Regions from separate parts of the Kitasatospora sp. NPDC092948 genome, predicted to be linked through region 4. Evidence: riboswitches for the same ligand, from Rfam matches in the RefSeq annotation. Region 4 holds a riboswitch; each other region holds the start of a gene.
The links. Region 4 has a riboswitch for cobalamin ahead of ACIQF6_RS26760 (acyl-CoA thioesterase). Riboswitches for the same ligand answer to the same signal wherever they lie in the genome.
Positions count from the first base shown of each region.

Region 1: another riboswitch for cobalamin. It lies ahead of metE (5-methyltetrahydropteroyltriglutamate--homocysteine S-methyltransferase); the one in region 4 lies ahead of ACIQF6_RS26760 (acyl-CoA thioesterase).
Region 2: another riboswitch for cobalamin. It lies ahead of ACIQF6_RS12090 (ribonucleoside-diphosphate reductase subunit alpha); the one in region 4 lies ahead of ACIQF6_RS26760 (acyl-CoA thioesterase).
Region 3: another riboswitch for cobalamin. It lies ahead of ACIQF6_RS18985 (prenyltransferase/squalene oxidase repeat-containing protein); the one in region 4 lies ahead of ACIQF6_RS26760 (acyl-CoA thioesterase).

Region 1 is NZ_JBIVPU010000005.1:405,158-410,074, reverse strand. Features, by position in the region: gene metE (5-methyltetrahydropteroyltriglutamate--homocysteine S-methyltransferase) at 453-2,759, opposite strand; cobalamin riboswitch at 2,915-3,135, opposite strand; gene cobF (precorrin-6A synthase (deacetylating)) at 3,227-3,988, opposite strand; gene ACIQF6_RS18855 (hypothetical protein) at 4,246-4,644, shown strand; gene ACIQF6_RS18850 (FAD-binding oxidoreductase) at 4,759-4,917, shown strand, end outside.
Region 2 is NZ_JBIVPU010000003.1:566,193-571,109, reverse strand. Features, by position in the region: gene ACIQF6_RS12105 (histidine phosphatase family protein) at 1-428, shown strand, start outside; gene ACIQF6_RS12100 (helix-turn-helix domain-containing protein) at 436-1,419, opposite strand; gene ACIQF6_RS12095 (GNAT family N-acetyltransferase) at 1,689-2,186, shown strand; cobalamin riboswitch at 2,267-2,405, shown strand; gene ACIQF6_RS12090 (ribonucleoside-diphosphate reductase subunit alpha) at 2,577-4,917, shown strand, end outside.
Region 3 is NZ_JBIVPU010000005.1:429,184-434,100, reverse strand. Features, by position in the region: gene ACIQF6_RS18985 (prenyltransferase/squalene oxidase repeat-containing protein) at 1-1,714, opposite strand, end outside; cobalamin riboswitch at 1,812-1,960, opposite strand; gene ACIQF6_RS18980 (hypothetical protein) at 2,108-2,473, shown strand; cobalamin riboswitch at 2,652-2,755, shown strand; gene ACIQF6_RS18975 (prenyltransferase/squalene oxidase repeat-containing protein) at 2,873-4,279, shown strand; gene ACIQF6_RS18970 (histidine phosphatase family protein) at 4,393-4,917, opposite strand, start outside.
Region 4 is NZ_JBIVPU010000010.1:258,714-263,630, reverse strand. Features, by position in the region: gene ACIQF6_RS26775 (FAD-dependent oxidoreductase) at 1-397, opposite strand, end outside; gene ACIQF6_RS26770 (MFS transporter) at 648-1,922, shown strand; gene ACIQF6_RS26765 (sulfurtransferase TusA family protein) at 1,919-2,200, shown strand; cobalamin riboswitch at 2,699-2,861, shown strand; gene ACIQF6_RS26760 (acyl-CoA thioesterase) at 2,926-3,363, shown strand; gene ACIQF6_RS26755 (putative Ig domain-containing protein) at 3,676-4,917, shown strand, end outside.

The DNA.
Region 1 (4,917 bases), on a different contig from region 4:
CTGCGCCGGGGGCTGACCATGGTGCGGCCGGCCCCGGCCCCGGCCCGGCCTCGGCGGAGGGCACCGGGGCCGGCCGGAGGCTGCGGGAGGTGTCGGAGCGGTTTGACCGGCTTCCGGCTGGCTGACCTCTGGCTGGCTGACCTCCGATTGGCCGGCCTTTGGCTGGCTGACCTCGGGCTGACCGGCCTCCGGCTGGCCGGCCTTCGGTTGGCCGGCCTTCGGTTGGCTGACCTTGGGTTGGCCGGCCTTCGGTTGGCTGACCTTGGGTTGACCGGCCTTCGGTTGGCTGACCTTCGGCTGACCGGCCTCCGGTTGACCGGCTTCCGGCTGGCCGGCCTCCGATCGGCCGGCCTCCGATCGGCCGGACCTCGCGGACCTCGCGGACCTCGCGGAGCGGGCGGGTTGTCGGCCCGCCGGCTCCGCGCGGAGGGGGGTGGAGAACGGGCGGGGCGTCAGCCCGCGAGTTCCGCGCGGAGGGTGCGGGCTGCGGAGACCAGGCTGTCGAGCGAGTCGCGGGTCTCCGGCCAGCCGCGGGTCTTCAGGCCGCAGTCCGGGTTGATCCACAGGCGCTCGGCGGGTACGGCGGTCAGGGCGAGTCGCAGCAGCAGGACGGTCTCGGCGGCGGACGGGACGCGCGGTGAGTGGATGTCCCACACGCCCGGGCCGACCTCGGCCGAGTAGCCGACGGCGGCCAGCTCGTGGGCGACCTGCATGTGCGAGCGGGCCGCCTCGAGGGAGATCACGTCCGCGTCCAACTCCTCGATGGCGCGCAGGATGTCACCGAACTCGGCGTAGCACATGTGGGTGTGGATCTGGGTGTCGGACCGCACCGGGGAAGTGGCCAGCCGGAAGGCCTCGGTCGCCCAGTCCAGGTACGTGGGCCACCCGGCCCGGCGCAGCGGCAGCGTCTCGCGCAGCGCGGGTTCGTCGACCTGGATGACGGCGGCGCCCGCGGCCTCCAGGTCGGCGACCTCGTCGCGCAGGGCGAGGGCGACCTGCCGGGCGGTGTCGGCGAGCGGCTGGTCGTCGCGGACGAACGACCAGGCCAGCATGGTGACCGGGCCGGTCAGCATGCCCTTGACCGGACGGTCCGTCAGGCTCTGCGCGTACCGGTACCAGTCGACGGTCATCGGGTGCGGGCGGGAGAGGTCGCCGGCCAGCACCGGCGGCCGCACGTAGCGGGTGCCGTACGACTGCACCCAGCCGTGCCGGGTGGTCAGGTAACCGGTGAGCTGCTCGGCGAAGTACTGCACCATGTCGTTGCGTTCGGGTTCGCCGTGCACCAGCACGTCCAGGCCGGTCTTCTCCTGGAAGGCGATCACCTCGCGGACCTCGTCCGCCATCCGCGCCCGGTAGTCCGCCTCCTCCAGTCGGCCCGCGTTCAACTCGGCCCGGGCGGCCCGTAGTTCGGCGGTCTGCGGGAAGGACCCGATGGTGGTGGTGGGCAGCGGCGGCAGCTTCAGCCGGGCTCGCTGCGCCTCGGCGCGGACGGCGTAGGGGGCGTCGCGGCGGGTGTCGGCGTCGGTGACGGCCGCGGCGCGGGCCCGGACGGCCGGGTCCCGGGTGATCGGGGACACCGCGCGGGACGCCAGGTCCGCCCGGTTGGCGGCGAGTTGGGCGGTGACGGCGGAGGTGCCCTCGCGCAGGGCGCGGGCCAGCAGCGCCGTCTCGGCGGCCTTCTGCCGGGCGAACGCCAGCCAGCGGCCGATCTGCGGGTCCAGGTCGCGCTCGGCGGCCACGTCCAGCGGGACGTGCAGCAGCGAGCAGGACGCGGCGACGTCCACCCGGTCGGCCAGGCCGAGCAGGGTGCCGAGGGTGGCCAGCGACTTCTCCAGGTCGTTGATCCACACGTTGCGGCCGTCCACGACGCCCGCGACCAGCCGCTTGCCGGGCAGGCCGCCGACCGCGGCCAGGTCGGCGAGGTTGCCCGCGGCGGGGCCGGTGAAGTCCAGCGCCAGGCCCTCGACCGGAGACTTGGCGAGCACCATCAGGGCCTCGCCGAGCCGGTCGAAGTACGAGGCGACCAGCAGCTTCGGACGGTCCGTCAGCGCGCCGAGGTCGCGGTACGCGCGGGCGGCGGCGTTCAGCTCGGCCGGGGTGCGGTCCTGGACCAGCGCCGGCTCGTCGAGCTGCACCCACTCGGCGCCGGCGGCCCGCAGGTCGGCCAGCAGCTCGGCGTACACCGGCAGCAGCCGGTCCAGCAGGGTGAGCGGCTCGAATCCGTCCGGCGCGCCGGGCGCGGCCTTGGCGAGCAGCAGGTAGCTGATCGGGCCGAGCAGCACCGGGCGGGCCCGGTAGCCCTGGCCGAGCGCCTCGCGGAACTCGCCGACCTGCTTGGCGGAGTTCGCGGCGAACACCGTGTCCGGGCCCAACTCGGGCACCAGATAGTGGTAGTTGGTGTCGAACCACTTGGTCATTTCGAGCGGCGAAAGCTCCTGGGTGCCGCGCGCCATGGCGAAGTAGCCGGCCAGCGGATCGGCCTCCACCGCGGCCCGGTGCCGGGGCGGGACCGCACCGAGGGCGACGGTGGTGTCCAGCACGTGGTCGTACAGCGAGAAGTCGCCGGTGGGGACTTCGGTGATGCCGGCGCCGGCCAGTTGACGCCAGTTGGCGCAACGCAGTTCGGCGGCGGTGGCGAGCAGCGCGTCAGCGGTGACGGCGCCCTTCCAGTAGCCCTCGACGGCCTTCTTCAGTTCCCGGTTGCCACCCTGGCGGGGGTAGCCGTGGACAGTTGCCGCGGCTGCGGACTTCGTGGTCAAGGGGACTCTCCTTCGCGAGCCTCGAACCTGGGTCCGACGGCACAGGAGGACGCGAAAGGAGACGCCAGCGGTGCGGTGCCGCGCTCTCGACTGCGCCTGCCCGCCCGGTGGTTCGCCGACCCGCCCTCGAGGTCATCGGAGGCCGGGCGCGAGCTCTTCGCACCCGGGCAACGGGCAGGTCTTCGGACTCGCGGGCCCGCCAGGGCCGAGGCCCGGACACCTACTGGCCGTCGCTTCCCGGGCCCTTGCGGACCCAGTGCTGATGACGGCGGTCGTTCCCACTCACCGCTGCGGGGCAGTCCCGGATTCCCACCGGGTTCCCTCTTACGACGCGCCTGCCTGGCTGGCAGGGCGAACCAGTTGCGCGGTCAGTGTAGAACGAAGCGGACGGGCGGCGGGACGTCGTTCCGCCATCCGTCCGCTCCATGAGACGCGGAAGAGGCCCCGCGGCCGGGGCGGCCGGCCGGTCAGTCCTCGGTGCGGCGCAGCAGGTAGCTGTCCATGATCCAGCCCTTGCGCTCGCGCGCCCGCTCGCGCAACTCCGCGATGCGGTCGGCCTGTTCGGCGAGCGGCCCGGCGGCCAGGATCTCGTCCTCGGTGCCCAGGTAGGCGCCGTAGTGGATGTGCACACCCGCGGGGTCGATCTTGGTGAACGCGGCCTGCCCGTCCAGCATCACCACCGCGTCCTCCGAGCCCGGGCCGAAACCCTCGGCGGCGAGGCGCCGGCCGGTGGTGATCCGCACGGGGCGCGCGGTGCGGGTCAAGGTGGTGCGGTGGCGGGCCGCCAGCACCGAGATGCTGCTGATGCCGGGGACGACGGTGTACTCGAACGCGGTGCGCCCGCGCGCCAGGATCCGGTCCAGGACGGCGATCACGCTGTCGTACAGCGCCGGGTCGCCCCAGACCAGCAGCGCACCGGTCTGGTCCTCCGCCAGCTCGTCGACGACCGCCTGCTCGACCAGGTCGGCGCGCCGCTCCCGCCACTCCTCGACGGCCTCCTTGTACGCCGCCGTGGCGCGGTCCCGCGCCGGGTCGATCAACTCCACCACCCGGTGCCCGGGCCGCCCGTGCTCGGCGATCATCTGTCGCCGCAGCCGGATCAGGTCCTGGCGCTCCTCGGGCTTGTCCAGCAGCAGGAACGCATCCGTGCGGCCGATCGCCTTGACCGCCTCCAGAGTGAGGTGGTCGGGATCGCCCGCGCCGATGCCGATGACGAGAAGGGTACGCATGACGCCGATTGTGCCTGGTGGCTCCGGCGGCACCGCAGGTGGGAGGCGCGGGAGGCACGGGAGGCACACCGGCCGAGGCCGCTCCGGACCCCCGTACCGGAGCGGCGCGCGGTCGTGCCTCCCGTCCCGCACCCAAGGAAACCGGAACGCCCGGCCCGCCTGCGACTGATTCGACCAGGTTCGAAAGCCCTTGCGGCGTCCGGCCGTTCGGACACCACCGGGGGAGCGTTGTCGGTGCCGGGTGCGATGCTGTCGGGATGACTCCGTGGAACCTGCTCGACCTCGACCGGGCCCTGCGCGCCAGTTGGGCCGCCGACACCTGCTCGCCCGACGACCTGGCCGGCGCCGGGTGGGGGCCCGACAATCCGGCGTGGGGGCACTGCGACATCACGGCCCTGCTGGTGAACGACCTCTTCGGCGGCGAGCTGGTGGTCGGCGAGGTGCACCGGGACGGGGAGCAGCAGGGGTTCCACTGGTGGAACCGGCTGCCGAGCGGCGTGGAGCTCGACCTGACGCTCGAACAGTTCCGGGACGGCCAGCGGGTGACGGGGGCGCGGACCGTCGAACGCCCGGTCGGTCCGACCGTCCGCCGGTGGGAGGAGTACCTGCTGCTGCGGGAGCGGGTCGGGGCGCAGCTCGGCGGCCTGCCGGAGTGACGCGCCGGGCCCGCTGCGCCGATGGGCGCAGCGCGGCGGGCCGGGGGCGGCGGGGGAGGGCGACGATCGGCGGACAGGAGGCTCGCGCGCGCGGCGCGGGCGGAGAGGTTCGCCATGGGTATGGATCGTCGGCGGTTTCTGACCGCCGCTGCGGTGTCGGCGGCAGGCGTGGCCACCGGGACGGGGAACGCGCGGGCGGTGGCGGCGTTCCCTGCCAGGCCGAGGGGCCCGCGGTCGGCGCCGCCGGACTGGCAGGCGCTGCGGAAGCGGCTG
Region 2 (4,917 bases), on a different contig from region 4:
CCTCCGGGCTGGGCGCCGTCCCGGTCGGCCTGCCGGTCCGCTACGACGAGCGGCTGCGCGACCGCGAACTGGGCGTGCTGGAGATGCTCACCAAGGCCGCCATCGAACGCGACCACCCCGCCGAGGCGGAGCGCCGCCGGCGGATGGGCGAGCTGTACTACCGGCCGCCCGGCGGCGAGTCCTGGCTGGACGTGGCGCTGCGGGTGCGCGGCCTGCTGCGCGACCTGGGCGAGGAGGAGGCGGGCCGGCCGGTGCTGCTGGTCGCGCACGACTGCACGGTGCTGATGCTGCGTCATGTGCTGGACCGGCTCGGCGAGGAGGAGCTGCTGGCGCTGCCGCCGGTCGCCAACTGCTCGACCAGCGTGTGGCGGGCCCGCGAGGGCGGGCTGCGGCCGTCCGGCTGGAACCAGACCGCGCACCTGTCCTGAGCGCCCGTCAGGCGCTCCTGAGGCGGGCCGTCCCGGCCGGGCCGCCGGGGCCGCCGAAGGCCCGCCGGTAGGCCTGCGGGGTGGTGCCGAGGCGGCGGCCGAAGTGGTGCCGCAGGGTGGCGGCGTTGCCGAAGCCGCAGCGGGCGGCGACCGCGTCCACGCTCTCGTCGGTGGACTCCAGCAGGCGCTGCGCGAACAGCACCCGCTGGCCGGTCAGCCAGCGGTGCGGGGTGGTGCCGGTCTCCTGCTGGAAGCGCCGGGCGAAGGTGCGCGGGGACATGTGGGCCTGCCGGGCGAGCTCGTCCACGCTGGTCTCCCGGTCGAGGTGGCGGCGCATCCACTCCAGCGTGCCGGCCAGCGAGTCGCCGTCGCCCTCGGGCAGCGGGCGGTTGATGAACTGGGCCTGCCCGCCGTCGCGGTGCGGGGCGACCACCATCCGGCGGGCGATCGCCCGGGCCACCTCGGCGCCCTGCACCTTGCGCACCAGGTGCAGGCAGGCGTCGATGCCGGCGGCGGTGCCGGCCGAGGTGATCACCGGGTCGTCGTCCACGTACAGCACGTCGGGTTCGACGGTGGTCAGCGGGAAGCGCTCGGCCATCACGTCGGCGTACTGCCAGTGGGTGGTGCTGCGGCGGCCGTCGAGCAGGCCCGCGGCGCCGAGCAGGAAGCTGCCGGAGCAGATCGACAGCGTGTACGCGCCGCGGGCGTGGGCGGCCCGCAGCGCCTCGCACAGCGCCTCGGGGTACTGCGCGCGGATGCCGGTGGCGGTGGCGATCACCAGGTCCGCCTCGGCGATCCGCTCCGGGCCGTACGGGACGTGGATGTCGAAGCCGGAGTGCGTGCGCATCGGGCCGGGCCGGTCGCCGACCAGGCCGAACTCGTACACCGGCAGGCCGGCGGCGCCGCGGTCGAGGCCGAACACCTCGCAGGCCACGCCCAGCTCGAACGGGTGGATCTCCTCCAGCACGATGACCGCGACGTTCTTCAGCATCGGTCCAGCATGGCAGTGGCAGGATTTCGAGGCAATGCTGCATTTCTGCCACTCGTGGCGGGGCGCGGCGGCGCGGAGAGTGGAGCCATGACCTCCGCGCTCGCCCTGCTGGGCCTCATCGGCAGCTTCGGACTCCTCGGCGTTCTGGTCGGCCGCGACCTGGACCGCAACGGCCGGACCGGCCGCGACAACGTGCACCGGCCGACCGGATACCCGTTCGACCCGGACCTGGCCGATCCGCGCCGCGCCCGGTCCGGCACACTGTCCGGATGCACTCCCCGATCGTCCGCCGCGCCCTCGACCACGACCTCGCCGGAGCCGGGGAGGTCAGCATCGAAGCCTTCGTCGGCGACGGCTTCACCGATCCCGGCTCGGGCTACGTCGGGCTCCTGAGAGACGCCGCACGGCGCAACCGGGAGGCCGAGCTGCTGGTCGCCGTCGACGGCGCGGACGGGCCGGTGCTCGGCTGTGTGACCTTCGCCGCGGGCGGCACCGAGTGGGCGGACATCGCGCTGCCGCACGAGGGCGAGATCCGGATGCTGGCGGTCGCCGCGGCGGCCCGCGGGCGCGGCATCGGCCGGCTGCTGGTGTCCGCGGCGATCGATCGCAGCCGGGAACTCGGACTGGCCGGAATGGCGTTCTCGACCCGGCCGACGATGACCGCGGCGCACCGGATCTACGATGCTCTGGGCTTCCTCCGCACCCCCGAACGGGACTGGGAGGCGGCCCCCGGCATGAACCTGATGGTCTACACGATGCGGTTCTGAGGCCCCTCGGGCGCGGTTTCCGTTGTCTACGCGCGGCACCACGACGCGACACGCGCTACTACATCTGGTGCCGCCAGCTCCAGCCGCCACAACATGTATGCTCGACCTCGCTGTCGAAGCAGGGGAACCCGGTGCGAATCCGGGACTGCCCCGCAACGGTGAGCGGGCTGTAGCGACGCCCGCGCAGTCCGAGGACCTGCTGACGGTGTGCGACACGGCATCCCCGCAGACGCCATGCAGCACTGCTTTGCCGTCCGGCCTCGCGGGCGGGCCGGGGGTGGGTCTTTCGCGCGCCGTTCGAGCGTTTTCGGCGTGCCGTCCTCCCCTGCCGCCTGCGTGCTGCCGGACACCTCGAATTACGTCCGTCGCCGCCACAGGAGAGAGTGCGCCTTGACCGTCGCCGCCTCAGTCACCCTGCCGTCCCAGGGATCCGCCGACGCCTTCACCGACCCCGGTGCGGCGCTGCTTCGGCTGCTCACCGACCGCAGCACCGACCTCCCCCAGGTGGACCCCGGCCACGTCGCCGCCGCCGCGCTGCGCGGCCGCCACGCCGGTTCGGACTTCGCCGAGCTGCGCGGGCTGGCCGTGGAGGCCGCCGCGTCGATGATCGCCGAGGACCCGCAGTACTCGAAGCTGGCCGCCCGCCTGCTGGCGATGGAGATCGCCGACGAGGCCGCCTCCCAGGGCGTCGCCTCGTTCTCCGCCTCGATCGCCGTCGGCCACGCCGAGGGCCTGATCGGCGACACCACCGCCGAGTTCGTCGCCGCGCACGCCGACCTGTTCGACTCGCTGATCGACGCCTCCGGCGACGACCGCTTCGAGTACTTCGGCCTGCGCACCGTGCAGTCCCGCTACCTGCTGCGCCACCCGATCACCCGCAAGGTGGTCGAGACCCCGCAGCACTTCCTGCTGCGTGTGGCGGCGGGCCTGGCGGTCGGTGCCTCCGAGCAGTCGGTGCTGGAGGTGGCCGAGCTGTACAAGCTGATGAGCCGCCTGGAGTACCTGACCAGCTCCCCGACGCTGTTCAACTCCGGCACCCGGCACCCGCAGATGTCCTCCTGCTACCTGCTGGACTCGCCGCTGGACAACCTGGACTCGATCTACAACCGGTACGCGCAGATCGCCCGGCTGTCCAAGCACGCCGGCGGCATCGGCCTGTCTTACTCCCGGATCCGCTCCCGCGGCTCGCTGATCCGCGGCACCAACGGCAAGTCGAACGGCATCGTCCCGTTCCTGCGCACCCTGGACTCCTCCGTGGCGGCGGTCAACCAGGGTGGCCGGCGCAAGGGCGCGGCCTGCGTGTACCTGGAGACCTGGCACGCCGACATCGAGGAGTTCCTGGAGCTCCGCGACAACACCGGCGAAGAGGCCCGGCGCACCCACAACCTGAACCTGGCGCACTGGATCCCGGACGAGTTCATGCGCCGCGTGAACGCCGACCAGGACTGGTCGCTGTTCTCCCCGGCGGACGTGCCCGAGCTGGTCGACCTGTGGGGCGAGGAGTTCGACGAGGCCTACCGCAAGGCCGAGCAGGCCGGCAAGGCCGTCCGCACCATCCCCGCGCAGACCCTGTACGCCCGGATGATGCGCACCCTGGCGCAGACCGGCAACGGCTGGATGACCTTCAAGGACGCCTCCAACCGGGCCGCCAACCAGACCGCGCTGCCGGGCCGCACGGTGCACTCCTCCAACCTGTGCACCGAGATCCTGGAGGTCACCGACGACTCCGAGACCGCGGTCTGCAACCTGGGCTCGGTCAACCTGGGCGCGCACGTCGCCCCGGGCGCCTCGGCCGACGACCTGATCAACGCGATGGACTGGGACCGCCTGGACGCCACCGTGCGCACCGCGGTGACCTTCCTCGACCGCGTGATCGACATCAACTTCTACCCGACCACCGAGGCCGGCACCTCCAACTCCCGCTGGCGCCCGGTCGGCCTGGGCGTGATGGGCCTGCAGGACGTCTTCTTCAAGCTGCGGCTGGACTTCGACTCCGCCGAGGCGAAGACGCTCTCCACCCTGATCTCCGAGCGCATCATGCTCACCGCGTACGAGCGCTCCGCCGACCTGGCCGAGCAGTTCGGCCGCCACGAGGCGTACGGCGAGACCCGCGCCGCCCGCGGCCAGCTGCACGTCGACCACTTCGGCAGCGCGACCCCGCAGTGGACCGCGCGCTGGGAGGCGCTGCGCGCCCGGATCGCCGTCACCGGCCTGCGCAACTCGCTGCTGCTGGCGATCGCCCCGACCGCGACCATCGCGTCCATCGCCGGCGTCTACGAGTGCATCGAGCCGCAGGTGTCCAACCTGTTCAAGCGCGAGACGCTGTCCGGCGAGTTCCTCCAGGTCAACCCGTACCTGGTGCGCGAGCTGAAGGAGCTCGGCGTCTGGGACCAGCAGACCCGGGACGAGCTGCGCGAGGCCAACGGCTCCGTGCAGGACTTCAAGTGGCTGCCGGAGAACGTCCGTTCGCTGTACCGCACCGCGTGGGAGCTGCCGCAGCGCGCGCTGATCGACCTGGCCGCCGCCCGGCAGCCGTACATCGACCAGAGCCAGTCGCTGAACCTGTTCATGGCGGCGCCGACCATCGGCAAGCTCTCCTCGATGTACGCGTACGCCTGGAAGGTCGGTCTGAAGACCACCTACTACCTGCGCTCCCGTCCCGCGACCCGGATCGCCCAGGCCGCGTCGGGCGCCGCCCGCACCGCCGCGCCCGTGCCGGTGCAGACCCCGA
Region 3 (4,917 bases), on a different contig from region 4:
TGGTCAGGCCGAAGTCGGCCCACCCGGAGTCCGGGAAGGCCTCGTAGTAGTGGCCGTCCAGCAGCCGGGACCGGTCGGTCAGGAAGGCGCCCGCCTTCGCCAGGTCGGGGGTGCGGGTCGGCTGCGGGGTGTTCAGCCGCCGCAGCACGGTGGCCGGGTCGGTGCCCGTGAACGCCAGGATCGCCTGCTCGGTGGCGGGCGCTTCGGAGTCCGGCGTCCACTCGTCGGGGCCGACGCCGCCGTCGGCGTTCTGCCGGGCCGCCACCCAGGCGGTCGCCCGGTCGGCCTCGGCGGTGCGGCCGGCCGCGCGCAGGCCCTGGGCCGCCGCGCCGGTGGAGAAGACGTCGGCGGTGCCTCCGGCGTACGGCAGGAACGAGCCGTCGGCCTGCTGCGCCCGGACCAGCCAGTCCACGCCCTTCGTGACCAACTCCTGCTGGCCGCCCGCGCGTTGGAGGGCGATCACGGCCATGGCGGTGGTCAGCGGGTCGGACTCGCAGTACTGCCCCGGAGTGATCATCGTGCCGGCGAAGCCGCCGTCGGTGCACTGGATCCGGGCGAACCGGTCCAGTACCGCGGGGGCCGGGACCACCCCGGCGCGGGCCAGGGCCAGCACGCCGAGCGCCTGGTTCCACGGGTTGGACGCGCCCTGGAAGTCGCCGGCCGCCGTGCACCGGCCGCCCTGCCCGGCGCTGTCGCAGACGTGGTCGGTGAGCGCGGCGATCAGGTCGCGCCCGCCGAACGCCCGCGGGTCGTCCCCGGTCGCCTCGGCGACCAGCGCCAGCATCGCGGCGGCCTGGGCCTCCGGCGCAGCGGCGGCGCCCTTCGGGTACACGAACGCGTCGGTGTGCGCGGCCAGGAACGCCGCCACCCGGCGCAGCGCCGCGTCCTGGGTGCCCGAGCCGGCCAGCGACAGCGCGGTCAGCGCGGTGCGCGGGTAGTCCGGCCCCTCGGACCACCAGTTCTCCATGTGGTCGCCGTCCACCAGCTGCGCCGCCAGCCAGGCCGCGGCGGCCGCCGGGTCGCCGGTGCGGGCGGGCGGGTTCGAGGTGGCGCTGCCGCTCGGGCTCGGGCTCGGGCTCGAACTCGGGCTGCTGGACGGGCTGTTGCTGCCGGAAGGGGAGGGGGAGGGGGTGGCGGAGTTCTTCGCCCGGACCTCGTCCGGGGTGAACCTCGGGCCGCCGCCCGCGCCGCCGAGATCGGTCGCGCCGTACACCCAGGCCTCGACCTCGCCGGGCTTCGGCTGCTGCGTCATCGCGCCGTACGCGCTGTACGTCCAGCCGGTCGCGCCCGGCGCGGCGATCCAGTACGACCAGTAGGCGGTGGCCTGCGGGGTGGTGGTGCAGGGTTCGGTGGCCGGGGTCGGGTACTGGGTGCCGGTGGAGAACGTGTCGGTGCCGATCCGGCAGATGAAGCCCGGGCCGTCGTGCACCGTGCCGGTGGTGGTGAACCCGGCGTTGTGCAGCAGGTTCATGCCGGTGGTCGGGTGGGCGTCGCAGCCGCGCACCACGCCGCCGCCCCAGGGCGAGAAGTCGACCGCGACGATCGCGCCGGTGGTGGCGGTGCACTGCTCGATCGGGTCGGCGGCGGCCGTGCCCGGGTGGCCGAGCAGCAGCGCGCCGGTGGCGGTGGCCGCGACGGCCGTGGCGAGCAGGACGGCGGCCGGGCGGCGACCGCGTCCGACGTGCGTGTCCGTGGTGGTGTGACTGACCCTCACCGGCATACTCCCTGATCGGGTCGTGGCGGGGTGAGCGGGCAGCGGACGGTGGCGGGCCCCCGTACCGGCTGCGTCGTATTCCGCGACGACGCATGTGCGCTGAACGAACCCTCGGGGCAGGCATTCCGGCTCTCCCGTCGCGGTGGGACGGGACTACGGTTGCGGGTCAGCGCCGGATTCGGACCGGCTTCCCCTGCTGCCGAGGATGAAAAACCCGTTCATCAGACCACGCGGCATGAGGGACCGTCAACGCTTCCGGACCGGCGGCGGATTGGCGGGGCACGGGCCCCCAGCAGGCGTCGGACGTGGGCCTCTTGGCAGGCGGGCAAGGGTAGTTGAACATGTAACCACGTGAGTCGCGCGCCTTCGCGTCCGTCCGACAAGGAGACAGCCATGCCCGCATCCGGTCCGAAGAGCCTCACCGCCGCCGTCGCCACCGGCGCCGCCCTGCTGCTCGGCGGCGCCCTCGCTCAGCCCGCCGCCGCCGTCGACCTGCCGCATGCCTCCGTCGCGTACTTCACCACCGGCAGCGACCTGACGGGCGCCCAGTTCGCCGTCGACACCGCCGCAGGCTGCCACAACCTGCCCGCCGCCGCGAACTCCGCCGTGAACTTCACCGCCGCCGACGTCACGGTGTACTTCAACGCCGACTGCCGCACCGGCGCGCCCGGCCGGGCCGGCGACCTCGCCTACGGACTGGGCAGCCTGCACTGGGCCAACCTCCCCTACGCGGGCCTGAGTTACCGGGTCAACGGCTGACCCGGTCCGCGGGGTGGCCCGGCTGCCGGGTCAGCGGCCGAGCCGGTCCGAGGGGCGGCCCGACTGCCGGGGCAGCGGGTGATCCGCGGGGGTGACCCGCCGCCGACGGGGCGTCATGTTGCCTTCGTCACCCTGTCGGGCGGCGCGGCGGGTGCGGTAGCGTCCCGGTGGCCGTGCGGGGGAATCCGGTGGAAATCCGGGACTGACGCGCAGCGGTGTGGGCCCAGAACCCTTCCGGTCGATCGTGCCGGGAGCCCGGTCGGGGCCCGAGTCCGAATGCCCGCCGGCCGTGCACCACGAGCGACAGCCACCCACGCGACCCGGGCGGCGGCCGCCCCGCCGCCGCGCCCGCGGACAGGCAGGGGCCCGGTCGGCCGTCCCGACCCAAGGAGTCCCGCCGTGTCCCTCCGCCATGCTTCCCGTGCCGCCGCCGTCGCCCTCGCGGCCGGCACCCTGCTGGCCGCCGCCGTCCCGGCCCACGCGACCGCGAGCCCGGCCCAGATCGCCACCTCCAAGGCCAACGGCGTCGCCTACCTGAAGACCCTGCAGGCCGCCGACGGCAGCTACGCCTCCGGCGGCCTGTCCAACGAATGGGCGTTCAGCGCGTTCGCCGCCGCCGGCACCGCCGCCGTGGACCTCCTCCCCGGCACCGACCCGAGCAAGAACGCCCGCACCGTGTACCGCGGCCAACTCGCCGCGAGCAGCTGGCCGAGCGCCTCCCCGGTGGTCACCGACTACGAGCGGGCCATCCTCAACTCCTATGCGGCAGGCATCGATCCGGCCCGCGTCGACGCCGGACGGAACCTGATCGCCGACCTCGCCGCCTACTGGCAGACCGCCGAGCCCGGCTACTGGGGCCCGTCCGGGAACTTCAACGGCACCGTCTTCGGCCTGCTCGCGCTCGGCAACGCCCGCACCCAGGCCGGCGGGCAGCGCGTCCCGCAGGCGGTGCTGGACGTCACCGCCGCCGCCGTCCGCGCCAACCAGCACAACGACGGCGGCTGGAACTTCAGCAAGGCCGCCGGCAACCCGACCGCGCTCGCCCAGACCAGCGACATCGACATGACCGGCGCCGCGATGGCCTCGCTGTGCGCCGCCGGCGTGCCGAAGACCGACACCGCGATCACCAACGCCGTCACCTTCCTCAAGGGCAACCTCAACGCCAACGGCTCGTTCGCCTCGATGTACGGCGCGAACACCGACTCCAACGGCTGGGCGGTCTCCGGCCTGAACGCCTGCGGCATCGACCCGCAGGGCGCCGACTTCACCTCCTCCACCGGCAAGACGCCCGTCGACTTCCTGATCGCCCAGCAGTTCAAGCCCGGCGGCGGCTTCAAGTACCTGCCCACCGACACCGCCCCGTCCGCGTACGCCTCGGTCGACGGCCTGCGCGCGGTGGTCGGCGGCGGCTTCACCGCCGCCCCGCCCGCCCCCGTCACCGCCGGGGCCCCCACCTGGGTCGCCACCTCCGCGTTCACCGCCGGCACCGCCTCCCGGGTCGCGCTCACCGTGGACGACGGCACCGGCAACCTCAAGGTCTGCGCCGTCACCGTCACCCCCACCGGCACCACCACCACGCTCGGCGCCGTCCTGGACGCCGCCACCGGCGCCGCCGCCACGCCGAGCGGCTGCGTCACCGCCGTCACCCCGTCCAGCGGCACCGGCACGATCACCGCGCTGGGCGGCACCGCGAACGCGGGCGCGAACAGCTGGAAGGTCTCGCTCGACAACGGCGCGGCCGCCGCCGCGAGCCGGGCCACCGTCGTCAACGTCGGCGACACCGTGTCGCTGCGCTACGGCAGTTGATGCCGTTGATGTCGCGTCAGGACTCCTGACCCAGCGGCGCGCCGGTGCGGAGGTTCCACCGCCCGGCGCGCCCGCTCAGCCGGGTGACGGTGAGCGGGGCGACGTCCAACCGCTCAGAATTCTTGACCCAGCGGCGCGCCGGTGCGGAGGTTCCACCGCCCGGCGCGCCCGCTCAGCCGGGTGACGGTGAGCGGGGCGACGTCCAGCCGCCAGAACGCGGCGGGCGGCAGCGCGAGGGCGTGCAGCACGGCGGCGCGGATCGCGGCCGGTTCGGCGACGGCGAGCACCCGGGCGCCGTCCTGCTCGGCGAGGCGGTCCAGCCGGCGGCCGACGCGGGCGCAGAGCGCGGTGACGGACTCGCCGCCGGGCGGGGCGAAGCCCGGGTCCCCGAGCCAGGACCGGACGGCTTCCGGCTCGTCGGCGGCCAGCTCGGCCAGCGCCCGGCCGCGCCAGGCGCCCGCGTCCAGATCGGCGAGGGCCGGCTCGACCGCGGCCGTCAGGCCGAGCGCCTGCGCCGTCTGCCGACAGCGCCGGGACGGGGCGGTCAGCACGGCCGTCGCCCCGCCCGCCGGGGCGGTGCGGGCGCGGACGGGCGTCAGCTCCGCCTCGTCGAGCGGTCGGTCGTCGCCGAACCGGGC
Region 4 (4,917 bases):
GCCGCGGGTCCTGCCAGACGTCGCCGCGGAAGGTCTTCACCCGGCCGCCGACCCGGCTGCGGTTCGCCTCCAGCACCCGGACCTTGTGCCCGGCCGCCTGAAGCAGGCGGGCGCACACCATGCCGGCCACGCCGGCGCCGACCACGATCACGTCGCGCTCGGTGGTCTTCTTCAGGCGCTGACGGCCCGTCAGCAGCTTCAGGTACTCCAGTGTCAGGTCGTTGTGGTCGGCGTCGGTCAGCAGGATCCGGCGCGCCATGATCAGCGCCGCCTCCCGCCGCGCCGGGTCCGGCGGGGCCTCGCCCGCCGCATGGGAAGGGCCGGCTCCGGGGCCGACCAGGGCGGCGGCCGTCACCGCGCCGCCGGAGGCAAAGAGAAGTCCGCGTCGAGAAATCACCGGCTCAGCGTGGCAGCGCACCACCCCGGTTGACGTGCGCTCGGCCCATCGAGCCCCTTTCATCACTCGCACGGGGGGCGCTCGCCTCACCCCGTCAGCGCTCCCCCTCCACCGCCGCGCGCCGGGCGCTCGTTCGGCGCGCGCCGTCGACGGAGCAGGGGGTGGAACAGGGGCGGTGGGGTGCGGCTCCGGGGCGGCGTCGACGGCCCTCTATGGTATTCCACGAAACGTTGGAGGATTGAGAAGAACCGTGAAGCTCGACACCGTCACCCCCGCGCCGCCAACCATCGACCCCGCCACCGACCCGGCCGTCCAGCGCCACATCCTGAGGGTCCTGGTCGCCTCCCAGATCCTCAGCGGGGCCGGACTGGCCGCCGGGATCACCGTCGGGGCGCTGCTCGCCAAGGACATGCTCGGCAGCAGCGCACTGGCCGGGCTGCCCAGCGCGCTGTTCACCGCCGGCAGCGCGCTCGCCGCGATCGTGGTCAGCCGAATATCCGCCGCCCGCGGCCGCCGCCCCGGGCTCGCCGCCGGCTACGCCGCCGGCGCCGTCGGCAGCGTCGGCGTGATCGCCGCGGCCGCGCTCGACAGCCCCGCCCTGCTGTTCCTCGCCCTGTTCGTCTACGGCGCCGGCACCGCCACCAACCTCCAGGCCCGCTACGCCGGGGCCGACCTCGCCGCCCCCGGCCACCGGGCCCGGGCGATCTCCACCGTGCTGGTCGCCACCACCGTCGGTGGCGTCCTCGGACCCAACCTCGCCGCCCCCACCGGCGCCCTCGCCCACGCCCTGCACCTGCCCCGCCTCGCCGGACCGTTCCTGCTGGCCGGCCTGGCCTACGCCGCCGCCGCACTCGTCCTCGGCACCCGGCTGCGCCCCGACCCGCTGCTGCTCGCCCGCGCCGCCGCGGCCCCGACCGCCGAGACCGCGGCCGACCACCCCGCGGCCGACCCGCAGGCCGCCGCCCGCACCCGCAACCGGGTGCTGCTCGGCGCGCAGGTGATGGTGGTCACCCAGCTGGTCATGGTCGCCGTGATGACCATGACGCCCGTCCACATGCACGACGCCGGACGGAGCACCACCGCGTCCGGGCTGGTCATCTCGCTGCACGTCGCCGCGATGTACCTGCCGTCCCCGCTCACCGGACGCCTGGTCGACCGGTACGGCCCGCTCGCCGTCGGCGCCGCCGCCGGCCTCACCCTGCTCGTGGCCGGCCTGATCGCCGCCGTCGTCCCCGGGGGCTCCGTCCCGCTGGTCTCCCTCGCGCTCGTCCTGCTCGGCCTCGGCTGGAACTTCGGCCTGGTCTCCGGCACCGCGATCCTCACCGAAGCCGTTCCGCTCGCCACCCGCGCCAAGACCCAGGGCGGCGTCGACGTCGCCATCGCCGCCTCCGGCGCCACCGGCGGCCTCGCCTCCGGCACCGTCGTCGACCTGGCCGGCTACCCCGTCCTCGCCGTCGGCGGCGGCCTGCTCGCCCTGCTGATCCTCCCCTCCCTCGCCAGCGCGGCCACCCGGAGCCGGCGATGACGGACCCTCGGACCCCCGGGCTCACCGTCGACGGCCGCGGACTGCTCTGCGTCACCCTGCTGCTGCGCCTGCGCGCCGCCGTCGCCGACACCCCCGCCGGCACCGTCGTGCACGTCCACGCCACCGACCCGGCCGCCCCGCTCGACCTCCCCGCCTGGTGCCACCTCACCGGACACACGTACCTCGGCCCCGTCGCCGACGAGACCTACGCACTGCGCCTGACCGCCCACCCGACACCCACCCGCGCCGACGCCCCCTGGCACCACGCAACCGACTGACCCAGCACCCACCCGCACGGCGCTCCCCCCGCCGACCCGGCGCCGCGCGGGGCGGCGGGCGGGGACGTTCGTGCTGCGGACCCGGCGTCTTGCTGCGGATCGGGACGGGGTCTTCGCGCCGCGCCTTGCGTCGACCGCGCGTGGACTCTTCTCGCCGCCCGGCGGCGGACCGGGGATGGGACCTTCGCGCCGCGCCCGGCCCCGTCGGTGCCGAACACCCCGAGCACCCCCTGGCATCGCGCAGCAGACTGACCCGGCACCCGTCCGCACGGCGCGAGGCCCGCCGGCCCGGCGCCGAGCGGGGACGTTCGTGCTGCGCCTGGCCCTGTCCGTGCCGGACACCCCCTGGCGCCGCGCAGCGGGTTGCGCTCGGGCCCGTCCCGTCGTGCGGGTCCGTGGTCGCGGTGCTCGCGGCAGCGCGTGGCGGGACCGTCGTCGGGAGCACTCGAACGGGGGATATAGGCTGGTCGGGCAGCGGTTCGCCCCCGTCCGAGCCAGGGTGGGCGCGTTGCAAGAGGGAACCTGGTGCGAGTCCAGGACTGCCTCGCAGCGGTGAGCGGGAACGACCGCCGTCACACGCACTGGGCCCGACCGGCCCGGGAAGCGACGGCCAGTAGACAGGCCCTCCAACGGGAGATGCCCGCGAGTCCGAAGACCTGCCGCCGCCCGCAGCGCCCACCGGCGCCGCGGATCGTCCGAGCCGCGACTCGCGAAGGAGAGTTCCCGTGGCAGATCAGACCGTCGCACCTGTGATGGCCGCCGCAAAACCTGCGCAGGCGTCCCAGGTCACCCTCGCGCACATCATGAGCGAGCACGACACCAACCTGTACGGCACCATCCACGGCGGCGTGGTGATGAAGCTCATCGACGACGCCGCTGCCGCTGCCGCCGCCCGGCACGCCGAAGGCCCGGCGGTCACCGCCGCGGTGGACGGCATGGCGTTCCTGGCCCCCGTCCGGGCCGGCGACCTGCTGACCGCGCACGCCGAACTCGAACGGGCCGGCCGCACCTCGATGACCGTCCACGTCACCGTCACCGCCGAGCGCTGGAACGCCACCGGCCCGGTCACCCGGGTCGCCACCGGCCGGCTCACGTTCGTCGCCATCGACGCCGAGAGTCACCCGCGCCCGGTCCCGGCCCTGCTGGCCGCCGCGAACGCCTGACGCATCGCCGCCTGACGCATCGCAGCCCTACGCGCCGCAGCCCGGCGTACCGCCGCCCGACGCGCCGCCACACCCAGATCCCGAAGCACCCCGAGCCCGGAACGCCGTCCTGTTCGACGTTCCGGGCTCGGGGCTGTCGCGATTGCCACGTGATCACTGTCACGCAGGGACGGATCGGGTGATTGCGGACAGCGCATTCTCGACATGTTCCGTTCAAGCTCCGCTTACCCCACCATGGCAGCGTGTGCCCGCCTACGCGCGTAGCGCACTCTCGTGTACCCCATGGTTCCCGTGGTCCAAGGAGATTGACAGATGATCAGCACGTGGAAGGCCGCCCGCCCATTGGCGCTCGCCGCCGCCGCACTGGTGGCCGCCGCCGGCGCGAGCGCCGTCCCGCAGCACGCCACCGCGGCCACCCCCGGGAGCGCCGCCGCAGCAGCTGCCGCCACCCCGAAGCGGGTGCTGTTCGACAACACCAAGGCGGAGACCGCGGGCAACGCGGACTGGATCATCTCCACCAGCCAGCCCGACCCGCTGGCGCAGAACGCCAACCCGACCACCGAGACCAGCTGGACGGGCGCCCTCTCGGCGTGGGGCGTGGCCCTGCAGAAGACCGGCAACTACAGCCTGAAGACGCTGCCCGCCGGCAACACCATCACCTACGGCACCGGTGGTGCCCTCGACCTCGCCAACTTCGACGAGTTCGTGATCCCCGAGCCCAACATCCGCCTCAGCGCCGCCGAGAAGACCGCCGTGATGACGTTCGTCCAGAACGGCGGCGGCCTGTTCCTGATCTCCGACCACACCCAGAGCGACCGCAACAACGACGGCTGGGACTCCCCGGCCATCATCAACGACCTGCTGACCAGCAACGGCGTCAACAACAACGACCCGTTCGGGTTCTCCGTCGACCTGCTGAACATCACCACCGACAACCCGCGGGCGATCTCCTCCACCACCGACCCGGTGATCAACGGCCCGTTCGGCACCGTCACCGGCTCGATCATCCGCAACGGCACCACCTTCACCCTCAAGCCCGCCGACAACCCGAACGTCAAGGGCCTCGTCTACCGCACCGGTTACAGCGGCAACACCGGCGCGGCGTTCGCCACCTCGACCTTCGGCAAGGGCCGGGTGGCGATCTGGGGCGACTCCTCGCCGATCGACGACGGCACCGGCCAGCCCGGCAACACCCTCTACAACGGCTGGGACGACCCGGCCGGCACCGACGCCGCGCTCGCCCTGAACGCCACCGCGTGGCTCGCCCAGGGCGGCGGCTCCACCGGCAACACCGGCTCGGTCACCCTCACCAACCCGGGCGCCCGCACCGCCACCGCCGGCACCGCGACCAGCCTCCAGCTGACCGCCACCGACACGGCCGGCGGCACCCTGTCCTACGCCGCCACCGGCCTGCCCGCCGGACTGACCGTCAACCCCGCCACCGGCCTGATCAGCGGCACCCCCACCACCGCCGGCAGCTCCACCGTCACCGTCACCGCGACCGACTCCACCGGCCCGTCCGCCACCGCCGCCTTCACCTGGACGGTCACCGCG